3 regions of the Blautia sp. AM42-2 genome follow, and region 1 is predicted to be linked to each of the others. Evidence: a T-box and tRNA genes for the amino acid it is inferred to sense, from the RefSeq annotation. Region 1 holds a T-box; the other regions hold tRNA genes.
The links. The T-box of region 1 lies ahead of DW915_RS09075 (proline--tRNA ligase). A T-box ahead of a tRNA ligase gene usually reads a tRNA of that ligase, here a tRNA-Pro.
Positions count from the first base shown of each region.

Region 2: it encodes a tRNA-Pro, which carries the amino acid that the T-box ahead of DW915_RS09075 (proline--tRNA ligase) is inferred to sense. The anticodon was not compared.
Region 3: it encodes a tRNA-Pro, which carries the amino acid that the T-box ahead of DW915_RS09075 (proline--tRNA ligase) is inferred to sense. The anticodon was not compared.

Region 1 is NZ_QUIM01000006.1:156,145-160,263, forward strand. Features, by position in the region: gene DW915_RS09060 (alpha/beta hydrolase) at 1-653, shown strand, start outside; gene DW915_RS09065 (hypothetical protein) at 674-946, shown strand; T-box leader at 1,026-1,328, shown strand; gene DW915_RS09075 (proline--tRNA ligase) at 1,509-3,212, shown strand; gene DW915_RS09080 (NUDIX hydrolase) at 3,287-3,790, shown strand; gene DW915_RS09085 (dicarboxylate/amino acid:cation symporter) at 3,912-4,119, opposite strand, start outside.
Region 2 is NZ_QUIM01000003.1:195,024-199,142, reverse strand. Features, by position in the region: gene DW915_RS06235 (hypothetical protein) at 1-316, opposite strand, end outside; gene DW915_RS06230 (Cof-type HAD-IIB family hydrolase) at 528-1,313, opposite strand; tRNA gene DW915_RS06225 (tRNA-Pro) at 1,471-1,544, opposite strand; gene DW915_RS06220 (PcsB-like coiled-coil domain-containing protein) at 1,779-3,077, opposite strand; gene DW915_RS06215 (RsmF rRNA methyltransferase first C-terminal domain-containing protein) at 3,268-4,119, opposite strand, start outside.
Region 3 is NZ_QUIM01000001.1:249,451-253,569, forward strand. Features, by position in the region: gene DW915_RS01220 (glycoside hydrolase family 2 protein) at 1-308, shown strand, start outside; gene ilvN (acetolactate synthase small subunit) at 430-936, shown strand; gene ilvC (ketol-acid reductoisomerase) at 1,095-2,114, shown strand; gene DW915_RS01235 (sporulation initiation factor Spo0A C-terminal domain-containing protein) at 2,272-2,628, opposite strand; tRNA gene DW915_RS01240 (tRNA-Pro) at 2,894-2,967, shown strand; gene DW915_RS01245 (LacI family DNA-binding transcriptional regulator) at 3,063-4,091, shown strand.

The sequences.
Region 1 (4,119 bases):
CCAGAATCCAAAGATGGGCAGAGGAGAAAAACCTTGCCGTTGTCATGCCGGCCGGCGAGAATGCGTTTTATGTGGATCAGCCGTCCATCGGTGCCATGCACGGACAGTTTATCGGAGAAGAACTGGTTGAGATTACAAGAAAAATGTTTCCGCTGTCCAGAAAAAGAGAAGACACCTTTATCGGAGGCCTTTCCATGGGTGGTTTTGGCGCACTCAGAAATGGCTTGAAATATCACGATACCTTCGGGGCTGTGATCTGCCTGTCCGGTGCACTTCATGTGCTGGAAAATCCGGAAGAGAGCAGAGCGGACAGCTTTGCACATGAAGAAGGTTATTTCGGAAATCTGGTCGAAGCAGCAAAGAGTGACAAAAACCCGGCTGTTCTTATCGAGCAGTTAAAGGAAGCACGGAAAAAAGATCCGTCTGTCAATGTGCCGACGGTATTCCAGGCGTGCGGAACAGAGGACGGACTTCTGGAAGTAAACCGTCTCTACCATAAACGGATGGAAGAGAGCGGCATGGACATTGTCTACTATGAGAGCAAGGGTGGCCATGAATGGGATTTCTGGGATGAGTGGATCAAAAAGGCACTGGACTGGCTGCCACTTGAGGAAAAGACGGAAGGCCTGAACAGCGGAAACGTAAATGTTTAAAGGAAAAAGGGAGACAGGCAATGCCAGAAACGAGAAATGACGAATTGTACCGTGCGTTAAAACACAACGGTTACCCGGACGACTTCTGCCGGGAAATTGCATACCGCCAGATGAACACGGACTTTACCGCCACGCGGATGCTCGGCTATCTCTACCGCGTCACAAGCCCGCGCGCCGAGGACGTTGTCGATGAGATGCTGGCTATTTTGAGTGACCGCAAAGCATGGATTGAGAAAAAACAGTCCGAGGAAGCTCAGGCGGCAATCAGCAGAATGTACCGGGAAGGCCTGTAACCTGTGGGGAGTGTCAAGCAGAAAAAGCAGAAGGAACGGGCTTGCATTCTTTTCCGGTTTCTGCTACAATCAGTGCAGTGAAAAAGCGACGAAAAGAAACAGTAGCGACAGAGCGCATTCAGAGAGAAAGCGGCAGGTGAAAGCTTTTTGCAGAATCTATCGTGAACCGGTCTTGGAGCTGTGCACCGAAGAGAAGAAAATCCATCAGGGAAAATTTATTTCGTAGGCTGCACCGGGATCTCCCGTTACAGAGAAGGTACAGAGAGCAGAGATCACGCGTATTACAAAATACAAAAATCGTGGGGTACAAATGCTCTGTGTCAGAGTGCAGGAGTTTTCCTGAATTTAGGTGGTACCGCGGATAAAAAAATTCGCCCTAAACTGCAGCTTGCGGTTTAGGGCTTTTTTGTTTGAAAACGAAGCATCGCATTCTCGTTACTTCAGTGATGAGTTAGGTGCGTAAAATGTTGTATAAAAGCTTAAAATCGGACAGGCTGGAATGTTCTCGCGTCTGGAAGATTTCAGATGTTGAAAATCCAAAAAACAAGGAGGAAATCAGAAAATGAAACTTGAAAAATTAGTAGGAGAGCGCTTCAAAGAAAGACCTGCTGACTGTGTCATCGACAGCCATGCTATTATGGTAAAAGGCGGATACATCAAATATATGGCAAACGGAATCTATTCTTCCTATCTGCCGCTGCGCCGCATTGTGCGCAAAATCGAGCAGATCCTGCGCGAGGAGATGGACAAAATCGACGGCCAGGAAGTGCAGTTCCCGGTTGTCATGCCGGCTTCTCTGTGGGATGAGTCTGGCCGTTACGATAGCATCGGCGATGAGCTGCTGCGTTTCACCGATCGCAACAATGCCAAAATGGTACTCGGCATGACCCACGAGGAGGCAGCCGTACATCTCGTTCGCGAGTATGCACAGAGCTACACCAAATATCCGTTTATGATCTATCAGATCCAGACAAAATTCCGTGATGAGGCCCGTCCGAGAGCCGGCCTGATCCGTGTGCGTGAGTTTACGATGAAGGATGCTTACTCCTTCCATACCAGCCAGGAAGATCTGGAGCAGTATTACGAGAAATGCCACGCAGCATACGAGCGTATCTTCGAGCGTGTCGGCGTGCCGGAGGTGGTATCTGTCAAATCCGATTCCGGTATGATGGGCGGCAACATCTCCCATGAGTTCATGCTTCTGACTCCGGTCGGAGAGGATTCCATCGTTCTGTGTGATTCCTGCGATTACAGAGCCAACATGGAGGCAGCTGAGAATATTTCCGACATCGCAAGAGACGCAGAATCCGCTGCACTCGAAAAGGTTTATACACCGAACGTCCACACCATTGAAGACGTCTGCAATTTCTTCGGAGACGAGACAAAGAACTCCTGCAAAGCCGTTGTTTATCAGCAGAATGTTGATGATAAATACGTTGTCCTTTTCATCCGCGGTGATCTCGAAGTCAACGAGACGAAGCTGGTCAACTTCCTCGGCGAGCAGGTTCACGCAGCTGTGATTACCGAAGAATGCGGCCTGAACGCAGGCTACATCGGACCGGTGAACCTGAAGGTGAACGGAGATGCCGTTGTTCTCTATGATAAATCCCTCGAGGGAAGAAACAACCTTTCCTGCGGAGCCAACGAGGCAGAGCATCATTACAAAGGACTCGATATGGAGCGCGACGTTCCGAATGCCGAGTATCACGATTTTGCAAAAATCCAGGAGGGCGGCATCTGCCCGAAATGCGGCAAAAAGACCGTGAAGATCTCCAGAGGTATCGAGGTCGGAAATATCTTCCAGCTTGGAACCAAATATACAAAATCCATGAATATGACCTATGTCGATGCAAATGGCGAGAGCAAGACCCCGATCATGGGATGCTACGGTATCGGTGTCGGCCGTCTGGCAGCATCGGTCTGCGAGGCACATCACGATGAGTACGGCCCGATCTGGCCGAAAGCTATCGCTCCGTGGCAGGTACACCTCTGTGCAGTCCGCGTCGATGACGAGGAAGTCAGAGCATATGCGGACAAGCTGTACGAGGATCTGCAGAATGCAGGCATCGAAGTGATTTACGACGACAGAAGCGTCAGAGCCGGCGTAATGTTTGCCGATGCCGACCTGCTCGGCATTCCGTTGCGCATCATCGTAAGCCCGAAAAACATGAAACAGGGCGTTGTCGAGGTTGCATCCCGCGATAAGACTCTGAAAACACAGATTCCGCTGGAAAATGTGATGGAAGAGATTAAACAGTATCTGTAATGATTTATAACCATGCGAAAGGGAAGAAAAATCGAGATGGGGCTCGGAAGAAGTTCGACAGGAGAAAACACGATATGGAACTCTGGGATATCTATGATGAAAACAAACAGCCGACCGGCCGCACGATGAAACGGAATGACTGGCATATGAAGCCGGGCGAGTTTCACCTGACGGTGCTCGGCGTAATCGCAAGACCGGACGGAACCTTTCTTATCACAAAACGTGTCATGACGAAAGCCTGGGCACCGGGCTGGTGGGAGGTTTCCGGCGGCGCGGCACAGGCAGGAGAGAGCTCCTGGGAGGCCGTGCGCCGTGAGGTCAGAGAGGAAACCGGACTCGATGTGAGCAAGGCTGACGGCGGTTATCTCTTTACCTACCGGCGCATCAACCCGGATGAGGGAGACAATTACTTTGTCGATGTCTATCGCTTCGTGATGGATGTCAAAGACGAAGATCTCCATCTTCAGGAGGAAGAAACAGACGGCTACCGTTTTGCTACGTTGGACGAAATCAAAGGGTACGCCGCAGAAGGTAAATTCCTGCATTACGACAGCATCCGCCAGGCATTTGAACTGTAACAGAAAAATAAGATAAGAAAAACGCGTTCCCGCCGGAAACCACAGGGGTTTCCGATGGGAACGCGTTTTCTTAGCCTTAGAGCGTGTCTGAAAAAGGCTTTTCGCAAGCAGTTTATTGCAGTTAATTGCGATTGAATACTTCGCGGTTGAGCGCCTTTTCCTGATGGCTGACAATCGTTGTGCAGACAGCATCGCCTGTGATGTTGACTGCGGTACGCAGCATATCGAGAATACGGTCGATACCCATGATAAGAGCGATACCCTCCGTTGGCAGTCCGACGGAATTCAGCACCATAGCCAGGGTAACAAGGCCGACGCTTGGGATACCG
Region 2 (4,119 bases), on a different contig from region 1:
CCGTTCCGTTTGTGAAGCCGAGCACTTTCTGAAAACCTCCGCTGATCCGGTTCGTCGATACCGGATTGAGCTGGCCGGAAAAGCTGTCCAATACGGCGGCAGAACCATAAACACCATCGTAGGCATTGCTGATCTGCAGATTGATTCCTGCTCCGGCTGCCATACGTACTTTTGTCGTATGACGTCCCGTGTTGTACACATACCAGGCATATGTGGAAACAACAACCGCACCCAGCGTAAGAAGCACTCCGATCGTTCCTGCTGTAAAACGGTATCTGAGGCTTTTTTTATTTATCTGATTTTTTTCTGTTTCCATGGAACTTCTGAACGCTCACCTCCTGGTATCATTACAAATATGCACAAAAATTCATTTTTATATTACCACGAAATTTTTTACTTTGCAATGCACATACCTTTTCAGACGCTGCTTTTCTTGTTTCCTTTTTCAGAAAATTGCAACCAAAGGGGCACACCTGAAAATTTCTTTTCAAATGCGCCCCTTCGCTTTCTTTTCTTCTGTTTTTCTGTCAGATCAATCCGTAATGCTCCATCGCCTTTGCCACGCCGTCCCGCTCGACGGTATCGGTTACGTACTCTGTGTACGGATCCAGAATCTCATCATGTTTTCCAAGCGCAATGGTGTGTGCGCCGCACCGGAACATGGTAAGGTCGTTGCTGCTGTCGCCAAATACGTATGCATCTTCTTTCTCCAGCTGAAACTGTTTCAGCGCATAGTCCACAGCTGTTCCTTTGCTGCAGCCGTGCGGAACGATCTCGTATACACCGCCGCGGCGATCCATGATATCAAACTCCTGCTCAAATTCACGGTACATACGTTCTATATCAGACTGTGCATCGGTTACGATACAAAATTTATCGTAAATGATTCCTTTTGTCTCCGCTGTCTCTGCGAGTCCGATTCCGACAGCAGCGAAATAGGCACGGGTCTGCTCGACCTCCCGAAAACGGGATACCTCCGACGAAAAATAAACATTATCCGTTCCCTCCAGAATCATGCCGATCCTGCACTCCTTTAAAATAACCGGGATTTCCTCACAGCGCTTTTTCGGAATCGTCTGATGCATCAGGATTTCGCCGTCCCGGCGCAGATAGGTCCCGCAGCCGCACAGAAATCCGGAAAATGGAAGCTTTTTCAGCTCCTCGGGCAGCTCCGACCAGGTGCGGCCGGTATTAATAAACGTAAGATTTCCTTTTTCCGCTGTCTTTTTCAATGCATCGAGCGCGCTCTTCGGAATTTCTTTTGTAATCTCACTCAGTAACGTTCCATCAATATCAAAAAATAATGCTTTCACAAAAATTTCCTCCTCGTGTACTCTTTTCCTATCGGTCTGAAAAATTCGTGACTAAATTCGTGACCAGATATTTTTCCCTGTTTTCCTGTTCTCTTTCTGACATACGAAAAAATGCCGAAGCTCTTGATTGTCAAGGCTTTCGGCATTTTCATTCCAGTCGAAGCGACGGGATTCGAACCCACGACCTCTGCGTCCCGAACGCAGCGCTCTACCAAACTGAGCCACGCTTCGATTTTTTGTTTTCTGAACTCTCGTCCGTCAACAATAGCTATTATATATGATGTCTATAGGAATGTCAACACCTTTTTTGAAATTTTTTTAATTTTTTTTATTATTGCTTCAAAAGGTACATTTTACACGGGTTTGCGGCCTTTTTGGTGTTCTTTTAGAATGACAGTTTCTGAGAAAGTCAAAAAAAGAGATATGCCGGAAGTTCTGTTCCGGCATATCTCTTATCTTTGTTTCTCAGCTCAGCTGATATACATCTGCATACTGCACGCCGAAGCTCAGCGCCTCGGAATGGCTGCTGCAGAAGATGTCTACGTGGCCGTAAGCGGTTCCGCGGTCTTCTACCGTGTAAACCTGGCCGTTGATCATCAGTTTCGTTCCGAATGGTACACCGCCCATGGCGATCGTTCTTCCTGCGGTCGGTGTGGTTCCGCTCGCGGTGGATCCGCCGGACCACTGTCCGGTACAGATGGAACAGGAGCAATAGCCTGTCAGTTTAAATCTTCCAAGGTATGTTCCGCTGGAGGAGCTGCTGGAAGTATCTGACGCGGATGGACTCTCCGTTGTCGTGGAGGATGCGCTGCTGTCCGAAGAACTGCTTCCGGAGCTGCTGCTTGTATCGGTATCTGCTTTCGCTGCGGCATTTGCTGCTTCTGCGGCTGCGACTCTTGCGGCCTCTGCCTCGGCTGCCTGTTTTCTGGCGGCCTCTGCCTCAGCTTCTGCGGCAGCCTGCTGTGCGGCGGCGGCGGCTGCTTCCTCTTCTGCTTTCTTCTGCGCTGCAATCTCCTCTTCTTTCGCCTGACGGATCAGGTCGTTGATTGCATCTGCTTTGCTGTTGATTTCATCTACCAGTGTACTCTCGCTGGATTTTGCATCGTCCAGCTCTGCTGAGTAGGTACGGAGTTCCTGATAAGCTGCTGCGTACAGCTCCTGGATGGCTTCCTGCTGATCGCTGCTCTGCTGCTGCAGTTCTACGATCGCTGCCTGCTCTTCCTGCACCTGTGTTTCTTTTTCTTTTACCTGGTTTACCGTGTCCTCATACTCCTGCATAAGATCGCGGTCGAAATCGGAAATTTTCTGTATGTATTCTGCCCGGCTGATCAGCTCTGAAATGCTTTTGGAAGAAAAGAGCATTGCCATGTATCCGTTTCCGGAGGAATTTTCATACATATACTGGATACGGAGCTTCATCGCCTCGTACTGCTCTTCTTCTTTTGCTTTTGCATCTTCCAGATCTGCCTGAATCTGTACCAGTTCGTTCTGCTTCGCATCATACTGATCCTGAAGCTCCTGCAGACGGTTCTGCAGATCGTCCAGCTGCTGGTTCAGTTCGGAAAGATATTCTTCTGATTGTCCCTTTTTGGAATTGAGTTCGTCAATCCTGCTCTGTATGCTGTCAAGCTGAGACTGTGCGGCAGCCTGTTCTGCCTGAGCATTTGAAATTTTCTCCTTTGTACTGGCACCATAGCATGGCAGAACGGTTGCTGCCGTAAGCACTGTGGCCAAAACCAGGCTGAATAATTTCTTTTTTTTCATGTCGTACACCTCATACTTATTACGTTCTGTTGCTGATTGTCACTCCAAGTTACTGCGGAAAATGGGCCTTTTTTCCCGCCGTACTTTGCCATTATAACACAAGTATGTCTGAAATGAAAGTCTTTTTTAATTTCTGTTAATAACTTTGTAATATTTCGACGTTTTTCCTGCAAAAACTGGCATGATTTTTCTACTTTCTCCATCCAACAGGGTACTTATTTTTCAAGGTTCCATTGACCAGTTTGCCCCATCCAAGGCCGAATCCATCGACGCAGACCAGCTTCCAGCCCGACGGCGATGCGGTCTCTCCCGGCTCTACGGAAATTGTCTCACCGTGGAGATATTTTTCGGTACGCTCGTCATCTGCCTTTAAATTCATGTAATCTTTGAACTTGTCCGCGGCGAGTGTCACGGCAAACGGCTGTGACGGCTCGAAACGGTCTTTTTTCAGTTCACCGAGATACAGACCGTTCCGCAGGAAATGAAGATTCCGCACGCCATCCGGCAGGGACGGGGAATGGTATACTTTTCCGGCGCGGACTTCCAGTTCCTCCACCGGGATCGGTGCTGTCATCCGGGACAGGAAATCGGAAAGGATCTGTTTTTCTGCTTTCGACGGACCCGGTGCTTCCGTTCCGCGGTCTTTTTTCCGGTTTTTCTGTTTTTTGTTTTTCTTTTCGATCGGCTTTTCTTCTGTCTCATAAGGAATGGCTTCGCCTTTTTTGCGGAACAAGGCAAGGTAATGGCCCTCGCCGTTCATTTTATGCGGCCAGATGCGCACGGTCTTTTCGATCTCCGGATCGCCGTTTCCCCAGACTGGATTGCCTTTTGAAAAACCTTCGTAGCCTTCCATCTCGATCAGTTCCATTTCCGGAAAGTTTTCCAGAAGGAAAGAAACGGTTCCCTCGTCCTCCTGCGGGGAGAAGGTACACGTCGAATACATCATGAGGCCGCCCGGACGCAGCATTTTGACAGCATTCGAGGTGATCTCGCGCTGCAGATCCGCAAAGAAATCCGGCCGCTCCGGGGTCCAGGTGCCGAT
Region 3 (4,119 bases), on a different contig from region 1:
TAAAAGTAAAACCGGAGGAGCGCGCGTTTGCTTTTTCTGAATACGGCGGCTATACGTATCCGGTACAGGAGCATCTCTACTCCGAAAAATCGTTCGGCTACCGCACGTACCAGAACCAGACACAGTACCAGAAAGCGATGAATGCACTGGCAGAAAAGATAAGAGAACTCACAGAACAGGGACTTGCCGCAGCAGTCTACACACAGCTTACCGATGTCGAGGAAGAGTCGAACGGCATCCTTACGTATGACCGGAAGGTATGCAAATGGGAACCACAGGAGGCAAAAGATTTTTGCCCAAAAGAATAATTTGGTAAAATTTTTGTTGACAAAGTGAGGATAAGTTGCTAATATATTGGATAAGGCGTTGGAAGTTGTAAGAAATTGCTGAAAATCCGCGGCGCCTGCGGATGGAGGAAAGTTGGTGTTTATGGAACAGAAAAGAACATTATCCCTGCTGGTGGATAATACGCCGGGACTTTTAAGCAGAGTAGCTGGTCTTTTCAGCCGACGCGGATACAATATCGAGACGATCACCGCCGGTGTGACAGCAGACCCGCGATACACAAGAATGACTGTTGTTCTGTACTGCAGTGATGAAATGATTCTGGAGCAGATCAAAAAACAGCTGGCAAAACTTGTCGATGTGCGGGATATCAAAGAGCTGAAGCCGGACGAGAGTGTCAGACGAGAGCTGATGCTGGTCAAAATCCGTGTGAATGAAAATGAACGCCGCAATGTCATCGCCATCTCCGATGTCTTCCGTGGAAGAATCGTGGATGTGGGACAGGAAAGCCTGATTGTAGAGCTGACCGGAAACCAGTCAAAGCTCGAAGGGTTCCTGAATCTGGTACAGGGATACGAAATCCTGGAACTGGCCAGAACAGGAGTGACAGGACTCTCCAGAGGAGCCCACGATGTGCGTTACCTCGATTAACGCAGATCACATTACATACGTTTGCTAGAGGAATGAAATTTTTGTATAGAAAAGTTCATTTCCCTGACAAACAGCAAAAGGCAGAAATGCTTTTCGCTGTATAAATTGACCGACCTGCCGCCGGTCAAGACATTCTATATATTATGGAGGAAAATAAAATGGCAGCAAGACTTTTTTATCAGGAAGATTGTAATCTCTCTTTACTGGAAGGCAAAAAAATCGCAATTATCGGCTACGGAAGCCAGGGACATGCTCATGCACTGAACCTGAAAGATTCCGGCTGTGATGTTATTATTGGACTTTATGAAGGCAGCAAATCCTGGGCAAAAGCAGAGGCACAGGGATTCAAAGTATACACCGCTGCTGAGGCTGCAAAACAGGCTGATATCATCATGATCCTGATCAACGATGAGAAACAGGCTGCAATGTACAAAAAAGATATCGAGCCAAACCTGGAAGAGGGCAACATGCTGATGTTCGCTCATGGTTTCGCTATCCACTTCGGACAGATCGTACCTCCGAAGAACGTAGATGTAGCTATGATCGCTCCGAAAGCACCTGGCCACACAGTAAGAAGCGAGTATCAGGCTGGCAAAGGAACTCCTTGCCTGGTTGCTGTTGAGCAGGATTACACCGGAAAAGCTCTGGACAGAGCACTGGCTTACGGCCTTGGAATCGGCGGAGCAAGAGCTGGTCTTCTGGAGACAACCTTCAGAACTGAGACCGAAACAGACCTGTTCGGTGAGCAGGCAGTTCTCTGCGGCGGTGTATGCGCCCTGATGCAGGCTGGATTTGAGACTCTGTGCGAGGCTGGATACGACCCAAGAAACGCATACTTCGAGTGCATCCATGAGATGAAACTGATCGTAGACCTGATCTATCAGTCGGGATTCTCCGGAATGAGATACTCCATCTCCAACACAGCCGAGTACGGCGATTACATCACCGGACCGAAGATCATCACAGAAGAAACCAAGAAGACCATGAAGAAGATCCTTTCCGATATCCAGGATGGTACTTTCGCAAAAGACTTCCTTCTGGATATGTCCCCAGCAGGCGGACAGGCTCACTTCCGTGCAATGAGAAGAAAAGCTGCAGAGCATCCGTCAGAGAAAGTCGGAGAAGAAGTCAGAAAACTGTACAGCTGGAGCAACGAGGACAAACTGATCAATAACTAATCGGTTTGCTGTCAAATGATCCATATCGGGAGGCTGCCTTTGCGGGCAGTCTCCTTTTTTTGTTCTATCGTTTTATCATAGAAAAAACACTTCTGCGCCATGCATATCCCCCAATATGATAGGGCGCGGAAGTGTTATCTTTTCTGTATTCGTTTTTTTATGCCTCCTGACGACAGGCAGGAAAAGCACGGTAGTATTTGATATAAGAACTTAAAATATCAAAAAATTCGGAATTGGTCGGTTTTGTCAGAACCGGATGCACAGAAAGCGAAAAGAGCAGATCACGGTTTCCGCGGGTCCAGCAGACGGAAATAGCGGTGCGGATGTCTCGTTCGACGCAGGAGGACGATACCTGAAACGTTTGCGCGATCTTTGGGTACAGCGTTTTGCTGACCCGAAGGAGATAATCTTCGTCTTCCATGCATAAAGCGATACCATAGGCGAGATAGCGAAATCCGCGGTATTTTGCACCAATTCCTAAAGAGTGTAGTAGAAAGTAAATTTCAGTTTCCATTACGATGTCTCCTTTTATTCAGTTTTTACATAGTCTTTGCAGACGGGCATGCCAGAGGTGAAAGTTTGTATGGCATACGATTTTCCCCTTTCACTTATGATACGTGGAAAACGTCGAAAAATTACATATTCAGAAAGAAAAAGTGACAATATAGTAAAATAAAAGAGAATATGACACGAAATAAAGAAATGAATGTAATGAAACGGGAGAGGGAAAAATAACATTGATTTTTCAGAAGTTCGCTGGTATAATGAAAACATGATTACGGGGTATGGCGTAGCTTGGTAGCGCGCACGGCTGGGGGCCGTGAGGTCGCAGGTTCAAATCCTGTTGCCCCGATCGGTAAGAGTGTCGTTTTACGGCACTTTTTTTCTTACAGACAAAGACGTGTGCGGAAGAAAAATGAATTGCGCAGAAAAAACAGGGAGGAAGTTATGGGGAAAGTAACGATACAGAGTATGGCAAAGGAGCTGGGATTGTCCCGGAATACGGTTGCCATGGCATTAAAGGATGATCCGAAGGTAGCTCCGGTGACGCGGGAGAGAGTTCTTCGGATGGCGAAAAGAAATGGCTATCTGGGCGAAAATGTATATGTGGAAGAAGTTCGGGCACCGCAGGAGAAGCATTACAATATTATGGTTCTGCGTACGCGGGATGCCGCTGTTTATTGGGACCGTGTCGTGAGCGGCATCTCCGAGGAGGCGAGCCTCAATAACTGTCAGACGCGCGTTGCGGTCGTGACGGAGCGGGAGGAGGAGAACGGCATTCTGCCGCTCGGCCTGAATGAAAATATCGATGCGATCTTCTGCATTAAAATGCTGCCGCTGGAATATATGCAGAAACTGGTAAATCTGGGATACCGCATTTTTCAGCTCGACCATTACTGCGGTATCGAACAGCGGCCGATGGGCGATATCGTGCGTGTGGACGGTGTGCAACCGGTGAGTCTTCTGACGTCCCATCTGATCGGGCAGGGCATGACGCGGATCGGTTTCCTAAGTGAGCACAGCAGCACGTATGAGTCGATGCATGACCGGTATGTCGGTTTCCTTGCAGCGATGGAACAGGCGGGCATTCCGCTCGAGGAGGAGCTTGTGCGCCCCAATATGGAGAGCGATCATTTTTATTACCCGGAAAATTTTGACAAGATTGTGGCGAGCTACGATACACTGCCGGAAGCGATTGTCTGCGGCAACGATATGATCGCCAAAAGATTGACAGAATCCTTCCGGAAAATCGGCGTGCGCGTGCCGGAGGATGTGGCACTGACCGGATTTGATGATGATGAGGACCGGATGCTGTATCCGTTCTTCTCAACCGTTCATGTCGATACGAAGTGGCTTGGCCGCCGTATGGTGCATGAATTTTTATGGCGGGAGGAGCACCCGGAAGCGCCGAAAGAACGGATTCTCGTTTCGGGGGAGGTTGTGGTGCGCCGTTCCTCGTGCAAGCGCCAGGGATAGAAAGAAATAGAAAAAACAGGAAAAAGTG